4 regions of the Rhizobium sp. KNZ2-6A genome follow, and region 1 is predicted to be linked to each of the others. Evidence: riboswitches for the same ligand, from Rfam matches in the RefSeq annotation. Region 1 holds a riboswitch; each other region holds the start of a gene.

The links. A riboswitch is a leader RNA that binds a small molecule or an ion and turns the genes downstream of it on or off. The one in region 1 is predicted to bind cobalamin.
Region 2: another riboswitch for cobalamin. It lies ahead of cobU (bifunctional adenosylcobinamide kinase/adenosylcobinamide-phosphate guanylyltransferase); the one in region 1 lies ahead of nrdH (glutaredoxin-like protein NrdH).
Region 3: another riboswitch for cobalamin. It lies ahead of ACPYOP_RS17555 (ABC transporter substrate-binding protein); the one in region 1 lies ahead of nrdH (glutaredoxin-like protein NrdH).
Region 4: another riboswitch for cobalamin. It lies ahead of ACPYOP_RS16855 (aromatic ring-hydroxylating oxygenase subunit alpha); the one in region 1 lies ahead of nrdH (glutaredoxin-like protein NrdH).

The regions. Positions count from the first base shown of each region.
Region 1 is NZ_JBNDIC010000013.1:41,113-48,492, reverse strand. It holds gene nrdF (class 1b ribonucleoside-diphosphate reductase subunit beta) at 1-530, opposite strand, end outside; gene nrdE (class 1b ribonucleoside-diphosphate reductase subunit alpha) at 551-2,725, opposite strand; gene nrdI (class Ib ribonucleoside-diphosphate reductase assembly flavoprotein NrdI) at 2,713-3,108, opposite strand; gene nrdH (glutaredoxin-like protein NrdH) at 3,134-3,355, opposite strand; cobalamin riboswitch at 3,606-3,823, opposite strand; gene ACPYOP_RS11490 (hypothetical protein) at 3,985-5,223, shown strand; gene ACPYOP_RS11485 (FUSC family protein) at 5,293-6,390, opposite strand; gene ACPYOP_RS11480 (DUF1269 domain-containing protein) at 6,623-7,165, opposite strand; gene ACPYOP_RS11475 (hypothetical protein) at 7,217-7,380, opposite strand, start outside.
Region 2 is NZ_JBNDIC010000035.1:31,345-38,724, reverse strand. It holds gene ACPYOP_RS22250 (chloride channel protein) at 1-915, opposite strand, end outside; cobalamin riboswitch at 1,095-1,494, shown strand; gene cobU (bifunctional adenosylcobinamide kinase/adenosylcobinamide-phosphate guanylyltransferase) at 1,636-2,160, shown strand; gene cobW (cobalamin biosynthesis protein CobW) at 2,166-3,215, shown strand; gene cobN (cobaltochelatase subunit CobN) at 3,452-7,380, shown strand, end outside.
Region 3 is NZ_JBNDIC010000024.1:25,321-32,700, reverse strand. It holds gene ACPYOP_RS17570 (LLM class flavin-dependent oxidoreductase) at 1-83, opposite strand, end outside; gene ACPYOP_RS17565 (ABC transporter ATP-binding protein) at 293-1,057, opposite strand; gene ACPYOP_RS17560 (FecCD family ABC transporter permease) at 1,054-2,091, opposite strand; gene ACPYOP_RS17555 (ABC transporter substrate-binding protein) at 2,094-3,110, opposite strand; cobalamin riboswitch at 3,275-3,530, opposite strand; gene ACPYOP_RS17550 (diguanylate cyclase) at 3,610-4,704, opposite strand; gene ACPYOP_RS17545 (patatin-like phospholipase family protein) at 5,260-6,435, opposite strand; gene ACPYOP_RS17540 (phospholipase D-like domain-containing protein) at 6,536-7,380, opposite strand, start outside.
Region 4 is NZ_JBNDIC010000022.1:70,481-77,860, reverse strand. It holds gene ACPYOP_RS16865 (L-threonylcarbamoyladenylate synthase) at 1-466, opposite strand, end outside; gene ACPYOP_RS16860 (DUF6656 family protein) at 525-1,142, opposite strand; cobalamin riboswitch at 1,492-1,695, shown strand; gene ACPYOP_RS16855 (aromatic ring-hydroxylating oxygenase subunit alpha) at 1,793-3,037, shown strand; gene ACPYOP_RS16850 (FAD-binding oxidoreductase) at 3,040-4,128, shown strand; gene ACPYOP_RS16845 (glycoside hydrolase family 25 protein) at 4,239-5,243, opposite strand; gene ACPYOP_RS16840 (BA14K family protein) at 5,489-5,959, shown strand; gene ACPYOP_RS16835 (transporter) at 6,129-7,130, opposite strand.

The sequences.
Region 1 (7,380 bases):
CAGAACATCGGCAGATAGAAGCCCGAATAGAACAGGAAGCTTTCGAGGAAGACGCTCGCGACCTTCTTCTTCAAGGGATCGTCGGAGGAATATTGCTCCATGATCAGCGCCGACTTGCGCTGCAGGAATTCGTTCTCCTCCGACCAGCGGTAGGCATCATCGACGTCGGGCGTCAGGCAGAGTGTCGAAAAGATCGACGAATAGGAGCGCGCATGCACGGCTTCCATGAAGGAGATGTTCGACAGCACCGCCTCTTCATGCGGCGTGACGGCATCGGCCATCAGCTTGACGGCGCCGACGCCGTTCTGGATCGTGTCGAGCAGCGTCAAGCCGGTGAAGACGCGGATGGTGAGCTGCTGCTCCTCCGGCTTCAGGGTGGCCCAGGACTGAATATCGTTCGAGAGCGGCACCTTTTCCGGCAGCCAGAAATTGCCGGTCAGACGATTCCACACTTCGAGATCCTTGTCATCCTCGATGCGGTTCCAGTTGATGGCGCGAACGCGGCTTGCCGGTTTGATTTGCATATTCATTGTCATGGTCCCTCAAAAGTTCAGAGCGTGCAGGAGACGCAGCCCTGAACCTGCGTGCCTTCAAGCGCCATCTGGCGAAGCCGGATATAGTAGATGGTCTTGATGCCTTTCTTCCAGGCGTAGATCTGCGCCTTGTTGATATCGCGGGTGGTTGCGGTATCGCGGAAGAACAGCGTCAGCGACAGGCCCTGGTCGACATGCTGCGTCGCTGCCGCATAGGTGTCGATGATCTTTTCCGGCCCGATCTCATAGGCATCCTGGTAGTAATCGAGATTGTCGTTGGTCATGAAGGCGGCCGGATAGTAGACGCGGCCGATCTTGCCTTCCTTGCGGATCTCGATCTTGGAGACGATCGGATGGATCGAGGAGGTCGAGTGGTTGATGTAGGAAATCGAGCCCGTCGGCGGCACGGCCTGCAGGTTCTGGTTATAGAGGCCGCCTTCCATTACGGCCTGCTTCAATTCGAGCCAATCCTCCTGCGTCGGGATGGCGATGCCGGCCCTTTCAAAGATTTCAGCGACACGCCCGGTCGCCGGGTTCCATTCCTGCTCGGTATATTTGTCGAAATACTCGCCGGAGGCGTATTTCGAATTCTCGAAACCCTTGAAGCTCCGGCCGTGCTCAGCGGCAAGCAGGTTCGAAGCGCGGATGGCGTGATAGGTGACCGTGTAGAAGTAGATATTGGTAAAATCGACGCCTTCCTCGGAACCATAGAAAATGCGCTCGCGGGCGAGATAGCCGTGCAGGTTCATCTGGCCGAGGCCGATGGCATGGCTGTCGTCATTACCCTTCTCGATAGAGGGAACCGAGGAGATATGGCTCATGTCGGAGACGGCCGTCAGTGCCCGAATCGACATTTCGATTGTCTTGCCGAAATCGGGGCTGTCCATCGCGGCCGCAATGTTGAGCGAGCCGAGATTGCAGGAAATATCCTTGCCCATATGCTTGTAGGAAAGGTCGTCGCCATATTCGCTGGCTTCGCTCACCTGCAGGATTTCGGAGCAAAGATTGCTCATGGTGATGCGGCCGGCGATGGGGTTTGCACGATTCACCGTGTCTTCGAACATGATGTAGGGATAGCCGCTCTCGAACTGGATTTCGGCGATCACCTGGAAGAAGTCGCGCGCCTTGATCTTCTTTTTGCGGATGCGGCTGTCGGCGACCATCTCGCGATACTTTTCCGTCACCGAAATCTCGGTAAACGGCACGCCATAGACACGCTCCACATCATAGGGCGAAAAGAGGTACATATCCTCGTTGTTCTTCGCGAGCTCGAAGGTGATGTCCGGAATGACCACGCCGAGCGACAGCGTCTTGATGCGGATCTTCTCGTCGGCATTTTCGCGTTTGGTATCGAGGAAACGCATGATGTCCGGATGGTGGGCATTCAGGTAGACGGCGCCTGCCCCTTGCCGCGCGCCAAGCTGGTTGGCGTAGGAGAAGGAGTCTTCCAGCAGCTTCATGACAGGAATGATGCCGGACGATTGGTTCTCGATATGCTTGATCGGCGCACCGGCCTCACGGATGTTGGTAAGCGATAGCGCCACGCCACCGCCGCGTTTCGAAAGCTGCAGCGCGGAATTGATGGCCCGGCCGATCGATTCCATATTATCCTCAACCCGCAGCAGGAAGCAGGAAACCAGCTCGCCGCGCTGTTTCTTGCCGGCGTTGAGGAAGGTCGGCGTTGCCGGCTGGAAGCGGCCGGAGATGATCTCGTCGACCAGATCGCGGGCAAGCTGCTCATTGCCCTGCGCCAGTGTCATCGCCACCATGCAGACGCGATCCTCATAGCGCTCCAGATAGCGCTTTCCGTCGAAGGTCTTCAGCGTGTAGCTGGTGTAATATTTGAAGGCGCCGAGGAAGGTCGGGAAGCGGAACTTCTTCGCATAGGCATGATCGAAGAGATCGCGCACGAAATTGAAGGAATAGTGGTCCAGCACCTCCCGCTCGTAGTAGCCCTCCGCCACCAGGTAATCGAGCTTTTCCCGCAGATTATGGAAGAAGACCGTGTTCTGGTTGACGTGCTGGAGGAAATACTGCTTGGCCGCCAAGCGATCCTTGTCGAGCTGGATCTTTCCGTGCTCGTCATAAAGGTTCAGCATGGCGTTGAGGGCGTGATAATCTAAGGCCGTTTCCGCGGTCTTCGCCGGCCGGTCGCCCACGTCCCGCGATAAAGAAGAGGTTAGCGTGTCCAAAATCGTTCCAATCCGTGTCTGACATTGGCAACATCTTCATCCGTTCCCAGGAGTTCGAACCGGTAAAGATACGGCACCTGGCATTTGGTGGAGATGATGTGGCCGGCGATCCCGAAGGTCGCGCCGAAGTTGCTGTTGCCCGCGGCGATGACCCCGCGGATGTTCGAACGGTTGCCCGCATCGTTAAGGAAGCGGATCACCTGCTTGGGCACCGCCCCCTTGCCACCTTCGCCGCAATAGGTCGGGACGATCAGGACGTAGGGCGAAGTCACGCGAAACTCGTCTCCCGCGGCAAGCGGAATACGGGCGGCCGGCAATGCAAGCTTGGCAACGAAGCGATAGGTATTCTCCGAACGGCTGGAGAAATAGACGATCTCACCCATTGCTCAGCTCCTCAGGCCACGTTGTTCACGCAAGCGTGCTGATCATGTCGGGACGAAAGCCGGCCCAATGCAGCTCGCCGGCAACAACAACCGGAACCTGACGATAACCGAGACCCTGCACCAGCTCATAGGCCGCCGCATCGGCGGATACGTCGATGATGGTATAGTCTATCCCCTGGCGATCGAGGGCGCGGGTCGTGGCTGTGCACTGGACGCAGGCGGGCTTGCTGTAGACGGTGATGCTCATCGGATATCCTCCTATGTTATGGGCAGGCGAAATCATTCGGGCATCGGCCGATGCCCGCTTTGGCAGGATGAAAAATGGGGCAAGTCTAGCTGGCTGCCGGACGCGTTTAAGCGACCGTCATTCGCGCGGACGGCTATGGACGCTCAGGAACATGGACTTCACCCCGAAGTAATTTATGCGGAGCCTTCGAGGAAGCGACGACGGCGATCATGCCGCTTAGACGTCGCTCGCCTGCCGGACACCCCGCCCGTGGACGCTATTGCTCGAGGCAGGTCTCCTGGCTTGCGGGTCATAACATTCATTTCGCCTTCCCAAGACACACGGCCTCAGTGACGTCATCAAACGAATGCTCGCCGCTCACAGTTGCGGGGGCAGCTCCGGCTTGGCAATCATCATGCTTGCCGACCGGATTCCCATCTTAGCCTCCAATCCTTGCGAATCAGAGGAACCTTGAACACTATATATAGTAGTCCGGGTTAAAATTGCGTCAACTGCTTCGACGTCCCCAAATCGATTTCCATGTTGATAAGCACGCATCATTTCGCTTGATGCGTGCATGCAGGGGCTGGACAAGCGCAGCGTTATCTTATTACATCGCTCATGTAATGTTATTACATAAAGGATTTTCCATGCCACGTACAAGCTCTGGTCCCTTCCTTGCGGCCTCGTCGCTCGCCTGCACATTGCTGTTTCCGCTTCCCTCTTTCGCGGATAACGAAAGCGAGGCGGAAAGCTGGCGGCTGTTCGTTGCCGATCACAGCCAGCCGATCGTCCGCGCGATCGATGCCAAAAGCGGCAAGGAGATCGCCCGGTTCGACCTTGACGGCTATGCCGCCCTGTCGCTCAGCCAATCCGGCCGAACGGTCTTCGCCGTGCAGGGTGAAAAGAATGTGGTTCACGCGATCGCCACCGGCATATCGCTCTCCGACCATGGAGAACATCGCGACATCGAGCTTTCGGAGCCGAAACTGCTTTCGACATCGATCAGGGGCGAAAAGCCGGGGCACGTGGTAACCCATGGCAATGATGTGGCGATCTTCTACGATCGTGCTGACAAGTTCGACCTTCTGTCCGAGAGTGGTCTCGCCGAGGGCAAAGCGGACATACGTGCATTCAAGACGATGGCCGCCCATCATGGCGTTGCCGTCCCTATGGGCAATCATCTTCTCGTATCGGCGCCGAACATGGAGGCGCCGGTCAAGGAGGGCGAGCTGCCGCCGCGTCTCGGCTTGCGCATCCTCGATCGAAAGGGCGAGCAGGTCGGCGATATCAAGCCTTGCACCGGCCTTCACGGGGAGGCCACCTCAGCCCGGCTGGTCGCCTTCGGCTGCGAAGAAGGTGTCCTCGTAGCACGCCCCGGCGGCATCGACGGCCCAAAGCTCGATATGCTCGCCTATGATCCGTCTTTCCCGAAAGGCAAGGTATCGACATTGCTCGGCGGCACCTCGATACAATTCTTCCTCGGCAATTATGGCGAGCAGAATGTCGTGCTGATCGATCCGGACAACAAAGCCGAGCCATATAAACTGATCGAACTGCCGACACGACGCGTCGACTTCGCGCTCGACCCGGCAAAGCCTCAGCACGCCTATATCCTCACGGAAGACGGCAATCTGCATCTTCTTGATGTGGTGAAAGGCGCAATCGTCAAGTCCGGGGCCGTCACCGAACCCTACAGCAAGGACGGCCATTGGCGTGATCCGCGGCCGCGTTTGGCCATTGCCGGCGACCTGCTCGCCATTACCGATCCGCGTCACAGCCTCGTTCGTTTGGTGGACAGCCAATCGCTCAAGGAAGTGCGCAGCATTGCTGTCGAGGGACAACCCTTTGCGATCGTTGCCGCCGGCGGATCAGGAGCGGTCCACTAAAAAACGGAAACGCAAAACCCTCTTCATTCCTGGAGCAAAGGGAGCCGGTTTGTTGACCGGCTCGTCGCTTCAACTGACCTTGCTTTCGCGGATGCGGTCGGCAAGATCCAGAAAGTTCTGGCGCATGCGGCGCAAGGTGAAATCAAGACCGAATAGACGGCCTGTCTCGCTGAAATCCATCGATTGGGCCGCCTCGGAACGTTGAAGAGCGCCGAACGCGGTCTCGAAAGCCTCATCGCCAGCCGAAAGCATCTCGGTATCAATCTCGTCGCCGGCACGTAGCGCCCGACCGCACGCTTCGGCGAAGCGAGCCTGTGCCTCGAGCATTCGCCCCGCCTGCGGCCCGATTGCTTCGACGATTGCCGGCGGGAAAGGCGTTTCCACGATGTGACTGACATAGGTCATGTCGTTGCGAATTCGCCAGAGCGAGCGGGGAATGGCCTCCGAAATCCCCTCTTTCGTCAGCCAGAAGGCGCGCTCGCGTTGCGCGTCGGTCAGAAGCGCTTCCGTCGCCATCAGGGACTGGCGCAACGCGATATTGGCTTGCGAGGCGGAGACCGGCTCGCCCTTTTCGACCGCTGATGCAAGCGTACGGAATATCTGCGCCATGACGTCGAGGGCCGATCCGAAACGATCGAGCACGATGGTCCGCGAGCGCGTCGGCAGGATAAAGAGGCTGGCGAGCACGCCGACCACACCGCCCAGGGTAATCTCGGCAATGCGGTCGATCACGAAGATCTCGACGGGAACGGCGGCGGAATGGGTCAGCATGACGATCGCTGCCGTCAGACCGGCATTGCGCAGGCGAGGCACACGTGCCGCCACGAAGCTCGAAAAGCCGACGACGCAGATCAGCGCGATCCCGATAGCGAGCGGCTCCTGCGGTGTCACGAACACCGCCACGCCCCCAAGCACCGCGCCTGCGACCGTCGCCACCAAGCGATCGGCAGCCATGCCGGCGGTCGCGCCAACCGAAGCCTGCATGACGATCAGCACCGTAAAGACAGCCCAATAACCTTGCTGAAGATCGAGAAGCTGGGAGATGGCATAGGTGATCGTGCAGGCGATCATCACCCGCAGAGCCTGCACCGCTGCGCGCTGGGTCTGAACAAGGGATGTTTTGGGTTTTGACGGAGGCTGGCTTTGACGAGATGCGGGCTCGGTCATCGCGCAACTTTTCGTCTGGAAACGTATGCTGACAATGGCCGTTTGGGTCTTGCCCCTCCCCTTACTGCAATGCCGCTGAGCGCCGGCGAACCGGCGCTCAGAATGGCAGCATTCGGCATCATATGGAAGGTGCCCGCCCAACGACAACCATCAGCTGATTATACCGTCTTCTGCCGTGCTTCCCATCTGGAAGCACGGTCCTTGGCCGATGGTCACAGATCAGATTTTGAGCTCAAACCGTGGCGGAAGCCCTAGATGTCGGCAGGGTCTCGTCAACGAGGACCTGCTGCAAGCGTAACTCCTGATCGGGCGAAAGCGAGGTGCGCAGCAGCCTCGCATGCTCGCCCTTGAATTCGGCGAGCACTTTTTCCGGTTGGACCTTGCGGATCAGCAGGAAGAGCGCGGAACTGTTCGTGGGGATGGTTTCAGCAAGCTTCTTGATGAGATCGTCGTCGATGCCGTAATCAGACATCGATCCGGCGAGAGCGCCGGAACCGGCGCCGATTGCCCCACCGACCACAAGTCCAGCAAGAGGATTGAGGAACAGCAGGCCGACGAGCGATCCCCAAAGGGCGCCAGAAAGGCCACCGCTCGCGGCGCCTGCCGCGGTCAGATTGACGCTCTGCTTCAGACGAACCTTGCCGGACTCGTCGCGGACGGCGATGACGGCATCTTCGAGGTCGATCAGATATTCTTTCTCGAGCTGGACGAGACGGTTAAGAACGGCGTCCGCTTTATCGGCATTATCGAAACCGAGCACTATGAGTTCTGACATCGAAATCCTCCGGGTCGTGTTGTCCAGACAGGAACTAGCGCCTCGAGCCGATTAGTGAACAGCCGTGCTGATCAACCGGTAAGGATGAGTCGCACTGAACTGCGAGATCATTGCGACAGCCTGCTGGAACAATTCTTCGGCTTGCTCGGGATCGTCGCGGGCCAGTTCGTCGGCATTGACGCGGATCGCTTCCGCCATGTTGGTGGAAAGCGCCG
Region 2 (7,380 bases), on a different contig from region 1:
CTGCGGGGAGATCAGCGCCAGTATGCCGACAACAAGACCTCCGAGCGCCGGGCGGAAGGGCGGCGCGATGGAGCTCTTGCGCGCCAGCTCCTCGGTCCAGGCGACGCCCTGCATGATCAGGATGCCGACGCCGGCGCAGCAGGCGCCGAGCAGAAGCGCCGGCAGATAATCGGCTGGGGCGATTGATCCAATATGGCCGATATCGATGGCGAAGTCATCGCCGGCGAGCAATCTTGCGATCATCGTCGATATCAGGGCCGAAACGACGACGGGCGTCAGTGTCAGGATGGAATAGGTGCCGATAATCAGCTCGAAGGCGTAGAAGGCGCCGGTGAGCGGCGCATTGAAGGCGGCGGCAATCGCGCCGGCGGCGCCACAGCCGACGAGCATGCGCAGATCCGCGCGCCGCATTTGCATCTTGTAACCGAATTTTGAGGCGATGCCGGCGGCAAGCTGGGTGTAACCGGCCTCGAGCCCGACGGAGGCACCGAATCCATTCGAGATCAGGTTCTGCACGGCGACGAGGATGCTGTCCGTCAGCGACATGCGGCCGCCGTGCAGCGCATTGGCTTCGATCGGGTCGACCATCGGCTTCTTGCGCGTGCGCGACAATATGTAGAGCAGGATGCCGAGGATGATGCCTCCGGCGATCGGCGCGATAAACAACACTGATTTGTCGGGAATCGCCATTGCCGCCGAGCTCAAGCGCTCATAGTCGGTTATGCCGTAGATGAGGCTGTGAAGCTTACGCGAGATGAAGCTCATCGCCGTTACGGCGCAGCCGGAGGCTATTCCCGCCAGTGCGCCGGCGAAAACAAGTCCCAATTCGCCACGGCGCAGCAATGCTCTGAACCGACCGAGATCGAACAGGGCGGAGAAGACGCCGAGGCGTCGCGCTTGGAATTTCTGCAACATTGGAAACGAACGAATGGTTTACTCGGATGTGAGGGCTTACCCTCTATAAACTTCTAACATCAAAGAAATGCGGCAAAAAAGCCGCTGATTTGCTGGGAATATTGGGCGATTTCGCAATCGGGACGCTCAGCGTCGCATCCCATGCCCTTGATTGACTTGAACTCAGTGAAAGCCTAATCATTGCCGGCATAACGAATGGTTCCCGAGCGGCGATCTGTCGCATGGGATGAAAAGGGAATGTGAAGGGACGGACCCAATCCGGGCGTTCTCATCACAGCCGACCCCGCGACTGTAGAGCGGTCAGGGTCTTTCGTTCGGTTTGAAGCCCATTCCGTCGATGGTTCGCATGGGGCGAACGGGGCGGGGCAGGAACAAGTCGAAAAAGCCACTGGCGTGGCATCATGATCAACCCGGGCTGGACGCCTCTTAAGTCTACGAATCGTCCGCCTTTTCATGATGAATTGCCGGGAAGGCGAGGAAGACCCGCTGGCGCACGATCGGGGGCGACCGATTTCGGTCCGCCCCCGTCGCGGCGCCTTATCCGCGAGCCAGGAGACCTGCCATGCGTGCCGGGCACAGAGCCTGTTCTGGAACGTCAGTTCCGCTGCCAGCACGGAGGTTGTTATGGCGCAAGACGAGTTTTCGGCGTGTAGGCGCCTCTTTTCCGGTAACGGCTTCATGCCGCCGGCCCTCGCTGTTGCGCGGGAGCGGGAATAACGCATGTCGTCTTCTGCTTCCCGAGCTGTTTTCGTCCTCGGCGGCGCCCGCTCCGGCAAATCCAGTTTCGCCGAATCCCTGATTTCCAACACCGGTCTCGAACGTCACTATGTGGCGACAGGTCAGGCGTGGGACGATGAGATGCGCGAGAGGATCGCTCAGCACCGTGCCGGCCGCGGCGATCTATGGCAGACGCATGAGGAGCCGATCGATCTCGTCAAGCGGCTCGCCGCGATCGACGCCGAAGGGCGCGCCGTGCTTATCGACTGCCTCACGCTCTGGCTGACCAATTTGATGATGGCGGAGCGGGACATAGCGGCGGAGTTTGCCGCCCTGACTGCATTTCTGCCGACTGCACGATCGCGGCTCGTTCTCGTCTCCAACGAGGTCGGGCTTGGAATCGTGCCGGAAAATCGCATGGCGCGCGAATTTCGCGACCATGCCGGCCGCCTGCACCAGATGGTCGCGGCGGCGAGTGCCGAAGTTTATTTTATCGCAGCGGGATTGCCGCTGAAAATGAAGGGTTGATCCATATGAACCAGGAAAAGATTCCAGCCACCGTCATCACCGGCTTCCTGGGAGCCGGCAAGACGACGATGATCCGCAACCTCCTGCAGAATGCCGGCGGCAAGAAGATCGCGCTGATCATCAATGAATTCGGCGATCTCGGCGTCGATGGCGATGTGCTCAAGGGCTGCGGCGCGGAGAATTGCACCGAAGACGACATCATCGAGCTGACCAATGGCTGCATCTGCTGCACGGTCGCCGATGACTTCATCCCCACCATGACGAAACTGCTGGAGCGCGACGCGCGCCCGGATCACATCGTCATCGAGACCTCGGGCCTCGCGCTGCCGCAGCCGCTGGTCGCCGCCTTCAACTGGCCTGACATCCGTACCCACGTCACCGTTGACGGCGTCATCACCGTAGTCGATAGTGCCGCCGTCGCCGCCGGCCGTTTCGCCGACGACCACGACGCCGTCGAGGCTGCCCGTGTCGAGGATGATTCGCTCGACCACGAGAGCCCGATCGAAGAATTATTCGAGGATCAGCTGACCTGCGCCGATCTGATCGTGCTCAACAAGACCGATCTGATCGACGTCGACGGTCTCGGCCGTGTCCGCGCCGAGGTTGCCTCCCGCACCGTCCGCAAGCCGACGATCATCGAAGCGAAGAATGGCGATGTACCCGCCGCCATCCTGCTCGGCCTCGGCATCGGCACCGAAGACGACATCGTCAACCGCAAATCCCATCACGAACTCGAGCATGAAGACGGCACGCCGCACGATCACGATGAGTTCGACAGCTTCGTCGTCGAACTCGGCCCGATTGCCGATCCAGCCGCCTTTATCGATGCGCTGAAGGGCGTGATCGCAGAACATGACGTGCTGCGCCTCAAAGGCTTCGTCGATGTCCCCGGCAAGCCCATGCGTCTGCAAGTTCAGGCTGTCGGCAGCCGCATCGACACCTATTTCGATCGCGCCTGGACACCGGGCGAAGCGCGCGCAACCCGGCTCGTGGTGATCGGCCTGCATGAGATGGACGAGACGATCGTGCGCAAGGCGATTGAAGCGTTGGTCTGATCGATGCTGCGTCTTTGCCGTGCGATACCCCCCTCTGTCCCTCGCGGGACATCTCCCCCACAAGGGGGGAGATTGGAAACTCGTGGCTGCCACATCGTAAAACAACCGATGTTGGGAGTTGCTGGGGCTTTGGGAGGTAAGTTCAGCGAAGCATGGCTCCGAATGATCTCCCCCCTTGTGGGGGAGATGTCACAACGTGACAGAGGGGGGTATGCCGCCGCATACTCTAAGGTCTAATGCATCTCCTTCTAGCTCAAAAGGGAACGATCAGCGACGGCGAAGAGGCGATCGATCTCGGGCAATCGCCCGGCGATATCGTCTTTCTGTCGGCCGCCGATACCGAGCTTGCGGCCATTGCCGCAGCCAACGGTGAGGGTGGTCGGTCCCTTCGGCTTGCAAGCCTGATGAGCCTCAAGCATCCGATGTCCGTCGATACCTATGTCGACAGGACAGCCCGGCATGCGAAGCTCATCATCGTGCGGGCGCTGGGTGGAGCGAGCTACTTCCACTATGCGCTGGAAGCATTGCATGCCTGCGCGGCGCGTCAGGGGGCCTTGATTGCGGTACTGCCGGGGGATTCGAAGCCCGATCCGGGACTGACGCCTTTTTCCAACGTCGCGCTCGATGATCTCAATGCGCTCTGGTCCTATCTGATCGAGGGCGGGGAGACGAATTCCAGCGCATTTCTCGCCTATGCCGAGGCGATGCTATCAGGCGCCGATAAGCCAATGCCTGCCGTGCCCTTGATGAAAGCGGGTATCTGGTGGCCGGGCCGGGGTGTGATCGGGGTCGAGGAATGGTGGAGGGTTTCCAATTCGGAGATGGCGACCCCTGCAGGATTCGAACCTCCGACAGTCGCGCTTTCCTTCTATCGCGCCCTCGTACAGAGCGGCGAAACCAAACCCGTCGAAGCCATGATAGAGGCTCTCATCGCCGAGGGCATGCGACCGCTGCCGGTATTCGCCTATAGTCTCAAGGATACCGTGTCGGTCGGTATCCTCGAAAGTGTCTTTACCGAGTTGAAGCCGGGCGTCGTCATCAACTCCACAGGCTTTGCTGTTTCGGCACCGGGCGCCGATCGTCAGCCGACGGTTCTTGAGACCGGCGAGGCCGTCGTTCTTCAGGCCATATTTTCAGCTTCGTCGAGGGGAGCCTGGGAGGCATCCTCACAGGGGCTTTCGGCGCGTGATCTCGGCATGAACGTGGCTCTGCCCGAAGTCGATGGGCGTGTTCTTGCCCGCGCGGTGTCCTTCAAGGCTGCGGCCCGCTATGACGAACGGGTCGAGGCCAACATCGTTGCCAGCGAGCCGCTCGAGGATCGCATGCGCTATACGGCGCGGCTCGCCGCCAATTGGGCGCGGCTGCGCAATGCATCGCCCCGCGACCGCCGCGTCGCGCTGGTCATGGCGAATTATCCCAATCGGGATGGGCGCCTGGGCAATGGCGTTGGGCTCGATACGCCCGCCGGCACGATCGAGGTGCTGAAGGCAATGCGGGCGGCTGGCTATCGTGTTGCCGATCTGCCCGCCGACGGTGATGCGCTGATGGGGCATCTGGCGGAAGGCCCGACGAATTCGGGTCATGACGGCCGCGTGGTTCGTGAGAGGCTTTCCTTCAGCGATTACAGGCATTTCTTCTCGTCGCTTCCCAAACAGATTCAGGATGGGATTACAGCGCGTTGGGGCGGGCCGGAGGCAGACCCTTACGCACTCGATGACGGTTTTGCCTTGCCGTTCGCCCGTTTCGGCGAGGTGCTTGTCGGCATCCAGCCGGCGCGCGGCTACAATATCGATCCGAAGGAGAGCTACCACTCTCCCGATCTCGTGCCGCCGCACGGCTATCTCGCCTTCTACGCCTTCCTGCGCTGCTCCTTCGATGCGCATGCGGTCATCCACATGGGCAAGCACGGCAATCTCGAATGGCTGCCGGGCAAGGCGCTAGTCTTGTCGGAAACCTGTTACCCGGAAGCGATCCTCGGCCCGCTGCCGAACCTCTATCCTTTCATCGTCAATGATCCCGGCGAAGGCACACAGGCCAAACGGCGGACAAGCGCCGTCATCATCGATCACCTGACGCCGCCGCTGACGCGCGCCGAAAGCTATGGCCCACTGAAAGACCTTGAGGCGCTGGTCGACGAATATTACGAGGCATCGGGCGGCGATCCGCGTCGCATCCGTCTGCTGAGCAAGCAGATCCTCGATCTCGTCGCCGATATCGGGCTGGATCAGGATGCCGGCATTGCCAAGGGCGAGGGCGAAGACGAGGCACTGCGCAAACTCGACGCCTATCTCTGTGATCTCAAGGAAATGCAGATCCGTGATGGACTCCACATCTTCGGCGTTTCGCCCTCCGGACGGCTGCTGACGGATTTGACGGTGGCGCTGGCACGGGTGCCGCGCGGCTTGGGTGAGGGCGGCGATCAGAGTTTGCAGCGGGCGATTGCGCGGGATGCGTTCGTGGGCGTGGAGGGTGCAGTACCCCCCTCTGTCGCTTTCGCGACATCTCCCCCACAAGGGGGGAGATTGGCGGCCCGTGGCGCGCCCTCCCATCAAACCAAGATCGAATCCGTTGGCACTATCGATGAAGAGGCAGGAAAGCCAAGCGGCATACTCCCACCAATCTCCCCCCCTGTGGGGGAGATGTCAGCGAAGCTGACAGAGGGGGGTATTTCTCAGAGCAAACCATTCGATCCGCTGGACTGCGATATGGCCGCCAACTGGACCGGCCTACGCCCTTCTATCCTCCAAGACATGTCCGACGTCTCCTGGCGCACCCAGGGCGATACCGTCGAGCGCATCGAACTACTGGCCGCGAAACTCGTGGATGGCGAAATAGCCTGCCCCGAGAACTGGCCGAACACCCGCATGGTCCTTGGCGAGATCGTCTCGCAGCTCCGGCCGTCCATCCTCGCTTGTGGCGATGCCGAGATCGCGGCCTTGCTCAAAGGTCTGGACGGTCGCTTCGTTCCGCCCGGCCCCTCCGGCGCGCCGACGCGGGGCCGGCCGGATGTTCTGCCGACGGGGCGGAATTTCTACTCTGTCGACAGTCGTGCTGTGCCGACGCCGGCGGCTTACGAGCTTGGCAGCAAATCGGCTGAGTTGCTGATCCGCCGCTACGTGCAGGATCATGGCGAATGGCCCGTTTCCTTCGGCCTGACGGCCTGGGGCACGTCGAACATGCGCACGGGCGGCGACGACATCGCACAGGCGCTGGCGTTGATTGGCGTCAAGCCCGTCTGGGACATGACCTCGCGCCGCGTCACTGGCTATGAGATCATTCCGCCGGCCATGCTCCGGCGGCCGCGTGTCGATGTCACGTTGCGCATCTCCGGCTTTTTCCGCGACGCCTTTCCCGAGCAGATCGCCTTGTTCGACAAGGCAATACGAGCGGTCGGAATGCTCGACGAAGATGCGTCCGACAATCCGATTGCGGCGCGCATGCGCGGCGAAATCGCGCGGCTGGAAGTAGCTGGCCTCGATACGGCCTCCGCTAGCCGCAGAGCCGGCTATCGCGTCTTTGGCTCCAAGCCCGGGGCCTATGGCGCGGGTCTGCAGGCGCTCATCGATGAGAAGGGCTGGGAACGGCGCGCCGATCTGGCCGAGGCCTATCTCGTCTGGGGCAGCTATGCCTATGGCGCCGGCGAGGAAGGAAGAGCCGAGCGCGGCGTCTTCGAGGAGCGGTTGCGTTCGATCCAGGCAGTCGTGCAAAACCAGGACAATCGCGAGCACGATCTGCTCGACAGCGACGATTATTATCAGTTCGAGGGCGGGATGGCGGCGGCGGCCGAGCAGCTTGGCGGCGCGCGCCCCTCGATCTATCACAACGACCATTCGAGGCCGGAAAAGCCAGTCATCCGTTCGCTCGAAGAAGAGATCGGACGGGTCGTACGCGGGCGCGTCGTCAATCCCAAATGGATCGAGGGCATCATGCGCCACGGCTATAAGGGCGCCTTCGAGATCGCGGCAACGGTGGACTATCTGTTCGCCTTTGCGGCGACGACGAGTGCCGTCCGCAATCATCATTTCGAGGCCGTCTACCAGGCCTTCGTCGTCGATCAGCGCGTGCGCGATTTCATGGCGGAGAAAAACCCGGCCGCACTTCGGGACCTGCGGGAGCGTCTGTTGGAGGCAATCGATCGCAAGCTTTGGACGCCGAAAAGCAATTC
Region 3 (7,380 bases), on a different contig from region 1:
ATGGCAAGCCCTCCGTCCGCATTGGCGGAAAAGACGCCGAGTTTCAGTTTGCTGGGACCTTTCAGCGGATGCGGCTTGATCATGCTGTTCCTCTTTTTATGGGTCTTCTGCGGACGGAACGCATCGCCCGTTCCAACTGCCGTTGCCGGACGAAAAGATAGGCCCTGTTCCCCTTGCGCCACCACTGTCGATCCATCGATCGAAAAAAACAAGTTTAAACCTAAACTATTTTTGCGCGCGGATCGAAACGGCTCGACGCGAGCGAAAGATCAATGGTTCCGCTTAGACGAGGTCAACCCGCCAGATATTGGATGTTGCAGCGGCCATGGACCGAGGATTTCTGGACATGTGCACGCACGCCGAAAACCCTTTCGATCAATTCCTGCGTCAGCACCTGTTCCGGCGGGCCGGCTGCGACGACGGCGCCATTTTGGAGCACCGCCAGGCTGTCGCAGAACATGGCCGCGAGATTGAGATCATGCAGCGCGACGATCGAGGTCACATCGAGCCTGGAGACGAGGCCGAGAATGTCGAGCTGATGCTGGATATCAAGGTGATTTGTGGGCTCGTCGAGCAGCAGTTCGCTCGGAGTCTGAGCAAGAGCCCTCGCAATATGGACGCGCTGCCGTTCGCCGCCGGAGAGTGTCTGCCATAGCTGCCCGGCGCGGCCCTGCATGCCGACGCGGGTGAGCGCATCGGAAACCGCCGTATCGTCGTGAGCACTCCAGGATGAGAGGGGGCCGCGATGCGGCGTGCGGCCGAGGCGCACGACATCCATGACCGTCACCTGGGTATCGGTCGTCGCCTGCTGTTCGACGAGCGCGATGCGCCGGGCGATGTCGCCGCGCGAGATTGCGGCGATATCGCTGCCGCCGAGCCGGATGACGCCGCTCTTGACCTTCCTCAATCGGCAGATCAGCCGCAACAGGCTGGACTTGCCCGAGCCGTTCGGGCCTAGAAGGCCGAGAACCTTGCCCCTTTCCACCGCCAGGCTGACGCCATTGACGATCAACGTATTGCCAGCCGCAAAGGTCACTGTGTCCACAGCGATGCTCATGCCGTCCTCCGGGCGCGATAAAGAATGATGGCGAAGGCGGGCGCCCCGAACAGGGCGGTGACCACGCCGATCGGCAGGATCTGCTGGGGAATGATGATCCTCGAGACGATATCGGCGCCGACCATGAAGATGGCGCCGGCAAGGGCCGCCGCCGGCAGCAGCCTGTCATGGCTTGGTCCCACCATGAAGCGGGCGGCATGCGGGATGACGAGGCCGACAAAGCCTATGGAGCCGACGATGCTCACGACCGCCGCCGTCATGAAGGCCGTCACGCCGAGCAGCACGATTTGCGCGCGTCGAACCGCAATCCCCAGCGAGGCGGCCGCATCAGTGCCGAAGATGAAGGCATCGAGCACGCGGACATGCGCCATGCAGACGGCAAAGCCGAGAATGGCGACCGGCCCCGAAAGATAGACATCCGGCCAGCGCACGCCGCTCAGCGAACCGAGCAGCCAGAACATGACGCCCCTCGCCTGCTCGGCATTGGCCGACGTGGTGACGATATAGGAGGTCAGCGCGTTGAAAAGCTGCGAACCGGCAACACCGCACAGGATGATGCGCTCGCTCGTGCCGCCGACACCCGTCGCAAGCAGGCCGACGAACAGGAAAGCGACGATCGCACCCAGGAAGGCGCCGCCGGAAAGCCCGAGAATGCCATAGCCGAGCCCGAGGATCATGATGCAGACCGCACCCGTCGAGGCGCCCGCCGAAATGCCGAGCACATAGGGCTCGGCAAGCGGATTGCGCAGCAGGGCCTGCAGGATCACGCCGCTCAATGCCAGCGAGGCGCCGGCGCTGGCGGCAACCAGCGCCCGGCTCAGGCGATAATCCCAGACGATGCCCTGATGAATCCGGCTGAGCTCGAAACCCGTTCCGAACAGCCGGTTCGATACGGCCTTTGCGGTCGTCGACAGCGGGATGGAAATCTCGCCGATCGACACCGCAAGACTGATCATGAAGGCCAGAAGCACGACGGCGGCCAGAGCAAGCGCCAGCAGCGTCCACCAGGGCCGTCGTTCCGCGGTAAGGTGCATCGTCACCACGCCAGACCGAAGGATTTGATGCTCTTGGCCAGGATTTCGATGCCATCGATGGTCCGGATGGTCGGGTTCATCGATTGAGCATCCATTAGAACGAAATGCTTGTTCTTGACGGCGTCGAGCTGGCTGGTGACCGGGTCCTTCTCGAGGAAGTCGAGCTTGACCTTCGGATCGTCGGCCGCATAGCGGCGGCGATCCATGGTGGCGATGACGATTACGGCCGGATTGGCCTGCGCAATGGTCTCCCATCCGACGAGCGGCCATTCTTCCTCGGTCGTAACGACATTCCTGGCGCCGATCGTCTTCAGAATATAGGCCGGCGCGCTGTTCTTACCGGCGATGAAGGCATCACCGTTGACTTCCTTGCTGGAGAACCAGAAGACGATCGGCAGGTCCTTGGATTTTGCGCCTGAAATCGAGGCAACCGCATCTGCTTCACGCTTCTTCAGCTCCGCGATCAAAGCGTCGCCGCGATCCTTAACGTCGAAGATCTCAGCGAGTTCATCGATCTCCTGATAGATCAGGTCCATCGTGAACAGCTCCTTGCGCACGCCGTCGCCGCCATTGGTATTGACCTTGGCGACGCAATCGGTCGGCGCGATATAGGTATTGATGCCGAGCTCGGAAAACTGCTCGCGCTTGCCAACGGAGCCCTGTGGGCCGACATGCCATTCGAATTCGGCGGCAACCAGATCCGGTTCCTTGCCGACGACGGATTCGAAGCTCGGATCATTATCGGCAAGCCGCGGGATCCTGGCGTTGGCTTCGGCAAATTGCGGCAGGACCGGACCGACCCAGACCGCCGTTCCGGCGACCTTGTCGGCAAGGCCGAGCGAGAAGAGGATCTCGGTCATGCCCTGCCCGATCGAAACGATCTTGGCCGGAGCCTTCTGGAAGGTGACCTTCTGGCCGCAGTTGTTGATGGTGAGGGGGTATTGGGTTGCGGCGAAGCCGGACGCGGCAAAGCCCGCCAGACCGAGGGCAAATGTAATGGTCGTCAAAAAATGGGGCATGAACGATCTCGATAGGAAGGAAACTGGGCGGTGTTAGCGCGATCACGCTTAACAAGACCGCCGCCGGTTGCGAGGATCCCAATCAAGACCGATAGATGTCTGAAAATGTCGAAGGCTCAGGTCAATCATTCTCTCTGTCCCTTCCGGGCATCCCCGCCCGGCTGATTGGATCGTGATCGACGGCAGGTCTCCTGGCTTGCGGATATCTGACGATCATCTGCCTTCCCGCAAGCTTAGCTGCAGTGGCATGGCTCAATGCCTCGGGAATAGACCAGCAGACTGGTCACTCCCGGATGATCGGCAATCCGCTTACAGTTGCGGGGGCAGCCACGGTCTAGGTCCCTTTTGGGTCGTCCTCACCGTGTTCCCTATTAATCCCCGCGGAGTCTTCCTTGGGGAACCGTCACATCCAGTTATGCCGGATGACCCCTCCCCGTCAAGGACGCATGGATGCGATAAAGCGAAGGCGCGCCACGTCCACAACATCTGCATGGCCGGCTTAAGCGGCCTCGGCCAATTCCACGCGATTTCGCCCGCCGGCCTTGGCGCGATAGAGTGCCTTGTCGGCAGCCTCGAGCACGTGCTTGAAATCGGCATTCGGCTCATGGGAACAGGCAATGCCGATGCTGACGGTGACGCGGATGCTCTCCTGCTCGAACATCAGGACTGTCGCTTCGATATCCTTGCGGATTTTCTCCGCAATGGCGGTCGCTGCCTTAACATCGGTGTTCGGCAGCAGAACGACGATTTCTTCACCGCCATAGCGGGCGGCAATATCGGTCCTTCGGACGGTCTGCCGGATCACGTCCGCGACCCGCGCCAGGACCGTATCGCCGAAGGAATGGCCCCAGCTGTCATTGATCTTCTTGAAATAATCGATATCGAGCATGATGATCGAAAACGGGATGCGCCTGATGCCAGCTTCCTTGCTGCAACGGTCCCCTTCCCGCTGCAGGACACGGCGATTGGGAAGCCTCGTCAGCGGATCGAGGCTTGCTTCGCTCTCAAGCGCGCGCTGGATGCCGATGCGATATTGCTCTCGTTCCAGCAGATCCGAAAGAAGAAAGACACCGAGTATATTGACGGTGGTGACCGGAAGCGCTGCCGAAAACAGAAGCTCGCGCGCGACCGGCCACGGCAGAAAGACGAGAACCACGAGCGACGTGCAGGTCGCCAGGCCGAACAATGCCGATCGCCTCCACCCCGTGCCGATCCACTGCCGCGGCAGGAGGCTGAGTATATAGCCCGTGAGCGCGACGATCAGTATCCCGGCAATGCCGCCGACAGCGCCTACGCCGCCGACCATGAAACGGAACAGGCCCATCATGACAGCCGCAACAACGGTCCCCAAGAGGCCGCCATAGACCGGTGTCAGGACGAGCAGGATCGAGCGGCCATCCTGGATAACGCCAGGCATCCACTGGATCGGATCAGCCATCGACAGGATGCCGACCACGCCAAACAACAATCCGACCGCAACCGATTTCAAAACGCCGCGATCGACGATCCGGATGACCCAGGAATAGGCATAGACGATGATGGCAACCTGCCCCAGGACGCGCACCAGCGAAGGCAAATGTATTTCAAATCCCATGGCTATCCCCAATCTTCGCGAGGAGCCCCGTCGACGGCACGCACCGGGCATAATCGAAGTCAGCGCAGGATACCACGCGATCTCTATAAAATGGTTTATCGACTCTCTTGCTCAGCGACGGTGACATGACGTCGCTTAGAGCGGCACAGGGGATCGGGTGAGAACCGGAAATGATGATCATTGTCGTAATCGAACTTCGAAATTGACGCGTGTCGATGCCGTGGTATCCGACACCGCAATCCGAGCGGTGGCGCATTCACGGACTTTCGGGAGATTATAAAACATCAAGGAAGAGGAACAATGTGGATGAAAAAATCAAAAGGTTGATAACACCGAGCAGCTTGCCGAAGCTACCCGAAGCCTTCCCCGTGGATCGCTTTTGCACGAAGTATGGATGACAGGCGCTATCTGGCGTCCCGAATGAAGCGGTCAAGTGCCGTCGCACAATTTTCCCGCGTCAGGCGGCGATCGATGCAAGATCAATGCGAGGAGCTTCGCTGAAAAGACGGTAGGCTGGCTTGAGCGCTCCGTGCATGGCCCTAAAGCCGATCACGATCATGCCAATGGTCGTTTCGGGAAGGGCCAGGCCGGAGCGACCTGTCGCATCGCCCCACGATAGTTTGCCCGAACGCTCCGATCGCAGATTGCATATCCCCAATTCACCAGCTTTTCGGATACATCATCGCCGAGATTGCTGAGCCGGGTCGGCGCGCTGGAAAGGGCCGCGATCTCCTTCGGTGAACATGGCAATGCGCCCTCCGCCGTGAGTTTGGACGGGTCCGTATCGATACCCCAATAGGAGCCGAAACGACCGTATCCCTGCGCGACGATCAGGGATGCCTCGTCGCTTACAGCTGCGGCCGCCTTGAAGCGGCCGATGAGATCGCGACGGCGCAGCGCTCTCACCTGGTTATCGGTGACATCCAGAATCCGGCGCAGTTGACTGACCCAATTGCGGCAAAGGCCGGGATTTCGGGCAAATGGCGCGCCGCCATCGCTGACGAAAAGAGTTGCGAAGCGCTTTACCAGCGGCTCGATGCCGTGATTGTCATAGACGCCTCCGTCAGTGAGAATGACGGTCTTGCGGAAATCGCGGATCGCCGGGATCGGTTTGGACCGCGCCGTCGGCCAATCCTGAAAACTGCCGTCCGCAAACCTGAGCACCAGTGGCGACAGAATGGGAGGGAAGGCCGAAGAGGCGGCCACCGCCAGCGCCAATGGAAAATCCGGCCGGTCGATCCGCCCGACGATGTAGTCACCGGCATAGGCCTTGCCAAAGCGCCAGAGGACGCCGGTCTGCAGGTTCGTCGCGCAGAATATGAACTGCGGCTGGTCGGGCAGATCCTGAAGGCTGCGCCCCTGAAACAGATGCCTGTCATAGGATTTTGCCATTTGCCGCGCGGCGGACGTTCCAGGCAGGAGCCCGATTACCGCATCCATGATGTCGATCCTTGCCCGGGCAAAAGCGAGCATCAGACCGGCGAAGACATCGTTCATATTGGCAAAATCAGCCTTGACGAGATCGGGCCAAACGCTCGCGAGCCAGGCGGTGGTGATCGAGCCGCCGGAAACGCTGGAGATGCGCTTTGCCTGCTGCAGAAGCCCAAGCTCGGCCAGGCGGATGAAGGCGCCGACGTGAAAGAGCATCGCCCGAAATCCGCCGCCGGACGCGGCGATACCGATACCCGCCTCGAAGCCGTTGCCGTCCCACCGGAAATCGGAGGCCTCCACGGCCCTCTTTTTCGGCGGAAAGAGGTATCGCATCGATCTCATTCATGGACCATGCCTCATTGTCGGCACCGGAGATCTCCATGCCACGGCGCGCATCTCCTCAGTGCGAGAACAGAAGGCGGTCCTTTGCCGCCTGCGAAGCCGCCACGTAGAACCGCTGAAACCAGGCCGCCTGTCCCGGGGCCGGAGGCCTGGCGAGCGTCAGGCTGTTGGGCGCGCCGGCACCCTGCATCGCCGCGCGGAAATGGAGATGATCGAATATCCGGAGCGCTTCGAGTGCATAGGATGTCGCGACCCGCTGGTCTTCGATCATGACGAGATTGTCGCCATTGCCCGTTTCGCCGCTGGGCGACAGGTTGGACGATCCTGTGAACACCTTGGCCGTCGGCAGGTTGAAGTCGGTCACCACGAACTTGTCATGCTGATGAATACCGCTGCCGCCGCTCCACTCGGTCTTGAAGGGTTCCGGCGCGTGGCTCGCAAGATAGGTGAAATCCACCAAACCGATCGTGCCATCGGGTTTGTGGATTTCGAGCCCTCCTTCCTTGTCGGAAATGCCGTAGCTGAACACATCCTTGCCCATCAGCCGATCGACCGCCTGACGCACCGGGCCTGAGCGGATCTGGTTGAGGAAGGCGATGGCATAGAAGACGGAAGATGAGGCCTGATCGATCGCCGCGCCAACGGGACTGAGCGACAGATTGCTCGATTGGTGCGGCGAAAAGCAGAAATGCGCGGCTGGCATGCCGGGCGCCTGCACCAGGCTCCATTTGCTGCTGAGCCCGTCCTGTTTGAAGGCGTCCAGCCCCTGGAAGGCGAGATCGAAGGCACGGCCGAACAATCCGGCCGCATCGCTTGAATGGAACACGAGCGCATTGTTGGCCTGGATGTAGAGACCGCGATAGCTGAAATTGGTCGAGCCGAACAGGACTTTGAGGGGTTGGT
Region 4 (7,380 bases), on a different contig from region 1:
GGTCGGCGCTGGTGGCGCTGATCTTGCCCGACGTATTGGCGCTCGGCGCGGCAAGCGGTCGGTCGAAGGCGCGGATCAGCTCGCCGGCAAAGCCCTGGGGCACACGGATGCCGACCGTATCGAGCCCGGCGGTCGCCAGCGGATGGATGCCGCTATCAGGCTTGAGCGGCAGAACCAGCGTCAGTGGGCCGGGCCAGAAAGCTTCCGCCAGCTTGCGCGAGATCGGGTCGAAGATGGCATAGCGCTCCGCCATGGCAAGGTCGCTCATGTGGCAGATCAGCGGATTGAAGCGCGGACGTCCCTTCGTCTCGTAGATCCGGGTAATGGCGGCAGGATTGGTAGCATCGGCTGCAAGGCCGTAGACCGTCTCCGTCGGCAGGCCGATCGGCAGACCCTGGGCAAGCGTTGCCGTCGCGACCTCAATCGCCGTTTGCGGATGTTCGAGAATATCTATGTGTCGTGCCATGGCCTGCCTGCTTGCAGTTCAGGCCGTTCTTATGCTCTTCGAGTTTTCGGATCAATCGTCAAAGCTGGCGAATGATATCGCGAAGCTGCTCGTTGCGGGCGCCGAGGAGGAGAACATTGCGGATGGCGATCTGCGGATCGTGAGTGTGGAACAGCACGCCGTTGCCTCTGACGTCGCGGTTGATCGTCAGCTTCTTGTCTTCGGCTTCCTTGTCCGGATGGATCGCGACGGCGAAATACAGCCGCGAATATTTGAGGCTGATGTCCTCGAAGAAGTTCTCTTCCTGGCCGATGCGGGCAAAGAAGTTGGCGATGTAGAAGGCCCAGTTCACTTCCTCATATCGCGCGAACTGGGTCCGCGCGGCGGTAACGTGACAATAGCCGAGATGCGGCGTGTCCTTCAGCGTGTGATGAAAGATGAGCTTCGGAAAGCGGATGGACTTGTGGAAATTGTTGAGCCGGTCATGGGTCTTTTCGCCGGCGTCCCGGAGCTTCAGCGCCGTGCGTTCGGCCACCTGTTCATGGGTCAGGTATTCCCGCTCTTCCGCCAGCCAATGCGGCCTGTTGCGGTTGATGCGGCCGGTGCGCAGGAATTCGCTGTAGCCCGTCGTCGATACCGCTGCCGCCGGTTCGGGCTCGGCGGGCTTCCCAGCGTCGAAATATCTGAGTTTGGCCATGCCGGATCTCGCTGTAAATCTCTTTAGGCGACATGATGGATCACGGAGCTTGAGCCGAGCTTGATCGCACTGAGCCGAAGGCTCCCGATGGCGGCTCTGCGGGCGCTCTCCGCCGCCCAGTCATTCCCCTGATTATCGGCCGTTCGAGGACCTGTCGCAATCAGGATAAGGCGTCGTTGACGGAATGCGTATGCGATGCGCGGGCCATCTCCTATGCAAGCGCCTAAGAGATTGAACCGTCTCTCTATATTGTCACGATATGCAACCGTCCCATCATCCGGTTTCGCTTGTCGTCAATTTCGAAGCCGATGTCGCATTGCAGCACAGCGGCCGATCGGGCCGAGGGATATGATGACATCAATCTCAAGGTGCCGTCTGCTAGGGAGACGGAGAATTGGGAAGCCGGTCAAAATCCGGCGCTGCCCCCGCAACGGTGGTGGAGTAAGGCATGGCGAATTAAGCCACTGGGTCGATCGACCTGGGAAGGTGCCATGGGGCTCTGGAAACAGGGCCGCTCCAGAGCCCGGAAACCAGCCTTGGGCACATATGGTTTACTGACCGCGGCGGGCGGTCGGGACATTGCTTTCGGCTGTCTTCAACCGGCCGTGCATGTCCTTCGCCCGTTTCCTGGTACTGCGAAGGATAGGCAAATGGATATCGGCAGCAAAGTTCTGCGGCAATTGAAGAACCACCGGACGGGTTTGAGTCTGGAACAACCATTCTATACCGATCCGGATTACTTCAAGCTCGATATGGAGACGATCTACTATCGCGACTGGCTGTTCATCGGCCATGATTGTGAAGTGCCGCGCGCGGGCAATTATTTCACCGTCCAGATCGGCGATTATCCCGTCGTGATCGTTCGTGGCCGCGATCAGGTCATCCGCGCCTTCCACAACAGCTGTCGCCATCGCGGCTCGCGCGTCTGCACGACCGAGCGCGGCTCCTCGGCGAAGCTTGTCTGCCCCTATCACCAGTGGACCTATGAGCTCGACGGCTCGCTGCTCTTTGCCCGCCAGATGGCGGAGGATTTCGACAAGAGCCAGCATTCGCTAAAGCCGGTTCATTGTGAAAGCGTCGGCGGCTACATCTTCATCTGCCTCGCGCAGAACGCTCCGGATTTCGCGCCGGTTCGCGCGACGATCGAGCCTTACATGGCACCGCACCGCATCAGCGAAGCCAAGGTTGCCTTCCAGAGCACCATCATCGAAAAGGGCAACTGGAAGCTCGTCTGGGAAAACAACCGCGAGTGCTACCATTGCGCGGCCAATCACCCGGAACTTTGCCGCACCTTCCCGGAAGCGCCGACCGTTACCGGCGTGCAGGGCGCGATGAACGACCCCGTCATCACCGAGCACTGGCAGCGCTGCGAAGCGGCCGGCCTGCCGAGCGAATTCAAGATCTCGCCGGATGGTCAGTTCCGCGCCGCGCGCATGCCGCTGATCGAGGGGGCCGAGAGCTACACCATGTCCGGCCAGAATGCCGTCAGGCGGCCGCTTTCACCCGATGTGACGATCAATGGCATCGGCACCATGCTGTTGTTCCATTACCCCACAACATGGAACCACATCCTCGGCGACCACGCGATTTCCTTCCGCGTCCTGCCGATCAGCGCCGAGGAAACCGCCGTCACCACCAAGTGGCTCGTCCACAAGGATGCCGTCGAGGGCGTCGATTATAATCTGGAAGAGCTGACGCACGTCTGGACCGAAACCAACGATCAGGATCGCCGTATCGTCGAGGAAAATGCCTTCGGCATCCGCTCCCCGGCCTATGAGCCCGGCCCCTATTCGGAAATCCATGAGGGCGGCGTCATGCAGTTCGTCGAATGGTACACGACGTTTATGGTCAACCGGCTGCAGGGCGACCAGGCCAAGCTTTCGGCGGTTGCCTGAGCATGAACATGACCGTCTCCCTTTCGCACCGCCACCTCGACCAGATGCAGCCCTGGAGTGACAGGCAGCATCTGCTCGAATGCCTCTCGGCAACGCCCGAAGCGCCCGACGTGATGACCTTCACGTTCCGGTCCGATAAGGACAACTGGTTCCGCTATCTGCCGGGCCAGTTCGTGACGCTGGAGTTGCCGACGGCTCCGGAGCCGGTCATGCGCACCTATACGCTCTCCTCGACGCCGTCGCGGCCCTTCTCGGTCGCCGTGACGGTGAAGGCACAGAAGGATAGCATCGGAACGCGCTGGATGTTCGAGAACCTGAAGCCGGGCATGCGCATCAAGGCTTTCGGCCCGCTCGGCGATTTCAGCCATATCCGTCATCCCGGCGAAAAATATCTCTTTGTTTCCGCCGGCTCAGGCATCACACCGATGATGTCGATGACGCGCTACATGGCCGACACGGCACCGCTGTCGGATATTACCTTCGTCAATTGTTCGCGCGGCCCGGCCGATATCATCTTCCGGTCCGAGCTCGAATATCTCGCCCGTTTCATGCCCAACCTCAATCTCGGCCTGATCGTCGAGGGTTGCGGCCGCACCGATCTCTGGTCCGGATTGAAGGGGCGCATCGACAAGGCTAAGATCGGCCTGCTGGCGCCCGATTTCATGGACCGGACGATCTTCTGCTGCGGTCCGGAAGTCTTCATGGACGCCGTGCGCTCCATGCTGGAGGCGCATGGCTTCGACATGTCGCGCTACAATCAGGAAAGCTTCCAGCCGGCGAATGCGGCAACGCCGCTTGCGGAGGTTTCCGATGATGCATCGGGCGAGGCAGCGACGACGATCCGCTTCACCATGGCCGGCAAGGATGTCGTCTGCGCGGCGGGGCAGACCGTGCTTCAGGCCGCGCGCGGCGCCGGCGTGCGCATCGGGGCAGCCTGCGAATCGGGACTCTGCGGCACATGCCGGGTGTTGAAACTCTCGGGCGAAGTCGAGATGAGCCACAATGGCGGCATTCTCGATGACGAGATCGAAGAAGGCTATATCCTCGCCTGCTGTTCGCGTCCGAAGACGGATGTCCAAGTCGAGGCCTAGAGCCGGATGATTTTAGGTCTGTTCGACCTAAAATCTGAATCCGCTTTAGAATCCAAGAAGTAGAGCATGATGTCGTCCGAAAGCCGTTCCACACTTTTCGGCATCATGCTCTAGAAATCCTGATAGTTCAGCTCGTTGATCTCGACTGGAGTCGATTGCGGCGTTGACGCCGTGACGATGGGGTCGACCATAAGCGAAACCAGCGTCTGCCGCGGCCCGTCGCAGGTCGGCGCCTGTGCGATCATCAGATCGGGCGCGGGCAGCGGCTTGGCCGGCAGGAGATCGCCCTGCGGCCAGACTTTGGCGAGCTGAACCTTCGTCATCGGCACGACGTTGACGTCGATATCGGTCAACGTGCCCGGTACGCGATAGGGACAGCTCTTCTCGGAGCAATTGTCCGAGGAAGCGAACTGCCAGATGGCATAGCTGTCCCAGTTGCCGAGCGGGAAGGTGCCTTTCACATCAGGCTTGTACCGCGCGTACCACAATGGCAGCCGCGACAGCAGCGGATAGGTGCCGCGATGGTCGGCGATGTACCGCGCTGTGTTGTGATTGACGTAGAGAATGGGGTAACGCCCGGTCCTGACCTTGATATGGGCCACGAAGATCTGGGCATCGTCGAGCGACATGAACTGCGCCGTGTCCATGCCGTCTATGTCGAGCACCATCAGCTCGTCCGGCTGCGGATCGGCATAGTCGAGAAAATGATTGGCTTGATCGATCGGGTTGCCGGGCCGCCCCAGATGATAGGCGCCCCATAACAGGCCATTCGCCTTCGCCAGCATGCGGCGGGTCTGGAACAGCTCGCGGCTGACGGCATATTTGCGCCACATCGTCCTGCAATGGGCCACCGTATCGCCGGCGTGGTCCCCGGTGCAGCTGAAGCTTTCGGGCAATCCATCGGAAGCCTTGGAGATGAAGCCCGCGATCCGTTTGTCCTGCAGAAACGCATTCCAGTCGATGGTGTTCAGCTCGTAAGCATCGACGATGAGGGCATTTTTCGGATCGGTCCAGGGCTGGCTTTCACCGGCCGAAGGCTTGGAGACCGGCCCCAGCAGGGTCAGGATCGTCAGCAAGCTGTAAATGAGGAGGTTACTCTTTCGGTATCCTTTCATGAAATAATAGTAAGGATTGCTGGTTAATCTTGGGTTAAGAACGCAATCACTATAAATTCATCGTGGAGCCCCGCGTAACTCCTTAAATTGGTAGGGATTTGAGGAACTAAATAACGCGCCGCCGCGTTTCTTGTCGTCTACTCGGATATGCGACGAAGCAGGCGGCGAAACCTTGCTCGGGAAGCATTCCCGGCATGAAACGTTATAGGCTTGAGTACCAAGTCAACCAGGGAATGGAGATGAAAATGCTTGGTTTCCGTGCAAAAATCGCGACTGTCGCCGTTACGGCCGCCGTCGCCCTGACAAGCTTCACACCGTCTTTTGCCATGCAGATGCCCGCCGCGCCGATCGTGAGTAAGGCAGCACCCACCCAGGCCGCGCCCGGCAATGTCGAACAGGTGCAGTGGCGCCATGGTGGTTACTATCGCCGCGGCTGGTATGGCGGCTATCGTGGTTATCGAGGAGGCTATCGTCACGGCTATCGCTACCATGACGGTTATTGGTTCCCGCTGGCAGCCTTCGGCGCCGGCGCTCTGATCGGCGGTGCGATCGCCAGCCAACCGCGCTATTATGAACCGGCTCCGGCCCCGAGTGTTGGTATCAATCCACGCCATGTCGACTGGTGCGAGTCGCGCTATCGTTCCTACCGTGCTTACGACAACACGTTCCAGCCGAATTCCGGCCCGCGCCGCCAGTGCTATTCGCCGTATTTCTAGAGCATTTCCATGAAAAACGCGCAGGGGTTTTCCGTCCGGAATGCGTAAAAACAAGAACATAGAGCGTTTTCGCGATTCGAAGAAAAGCAGAAATGCTCTATGCGGCGTTTCCAGAATCACCAATGCCAGCCGTCCGGTTCCCGCCGGACGGCTTTTGCATGTCTTGACCTCAGAGAATGTTGACCCGCTTGAGCAGCCACCATGCCAGCAGCATGGAGGCGACGATGAAGCCGACGGCATATTCCGTACCGCCCGCGCCGCCGGAAAGCGGCAGGTTCGAGGTGTTCATGCCGAAGAAGCCGGTTACCAGTGTCGGCGGCAGCAGAAACGCGGTCATGATCGACAGGATGTAGAGATGGCGGTTGATCTCGGATCCGAGCTTCGAGTCGATTTCTTCATGCAGCAGCCTGGCTCGCTCCTGCAATGCATAGACATCGTGCTCGACAGCCTCGAGCCGGCCGGTCAAACGCGCGGCAACGTCTTCGAAGCCGAGCGGCATTTCCTCGTCGTCGGAGGCGGCTGCATGGCGCATCAGCGACAACACCGTACGCAGATGCCGGTGCAGCCGCACGATCGTCCTGCGGATTGGAGGAAGCCGCGTGCGCTCGTCGCGTGACGTATTTCCGTGGACGAAATCCTCGATGGCATTGAGCTCTTCGCTGATCTCGATGACGACCGAAATCAGGGTGCGCTGGAATTCGACGACCAGCAGCTCGAAAATATCGAGGGGACGTGAAAACCTCGTGGCATTCTTGTCGATCAGCATTCGCGCCCGATCCAGGCTGCGAAGCGGCTGCAGCCGGCTGGTGATGAGCATGCGGTCGGTTACGGCGAAATGCAGCCAGCCGATATCGTGGGTGTCTTTGGCAAAGTCGCGCTGAAAATCGACCAGCGTGCCGAAGAGCATCTGTTCGTCGACGGTGACTGTTGCATGCGTCTCGTGGCTTGTCAGCGCTATGCGGGCGGCTTCGTTCAGGCCCGGTGCGTCCTCCAGAAAAGCCGGAACGCGTGCATCGACGAGATTGAGATGCAGCCACAGGAAACCGTCGTCGCTGAACAGCGTTGAACGATCGGTATCGTCGGGCAGCCGCTCCGGCTTGGCTTCGCCTGGGCGGAGACGATAGGCCCAGATGAAGCCGGGTATCGTGTTGACTGACGTGATCGTGTTCATGGCTGTATCATTCGCGTTTCTGAACAGTTGCCTTAGTCTTCGTTCATGACGATTGTTTATGCAAGTGCGTGCTCTGGTGGAATAATCGCGGCTGCTGGCGGCGATGTCACAGCCGCGCGGCGCGCGCAAGACGCATAGGACCTCAAGGTTCGCGAGGGGGTGGAAATCAGCATCTTTACCGCCTCGCTAAAATTGACGTTTACGTAAAAATAAACTAGCTATGACCAGAGATGAGCGGTGATCCGGGCGA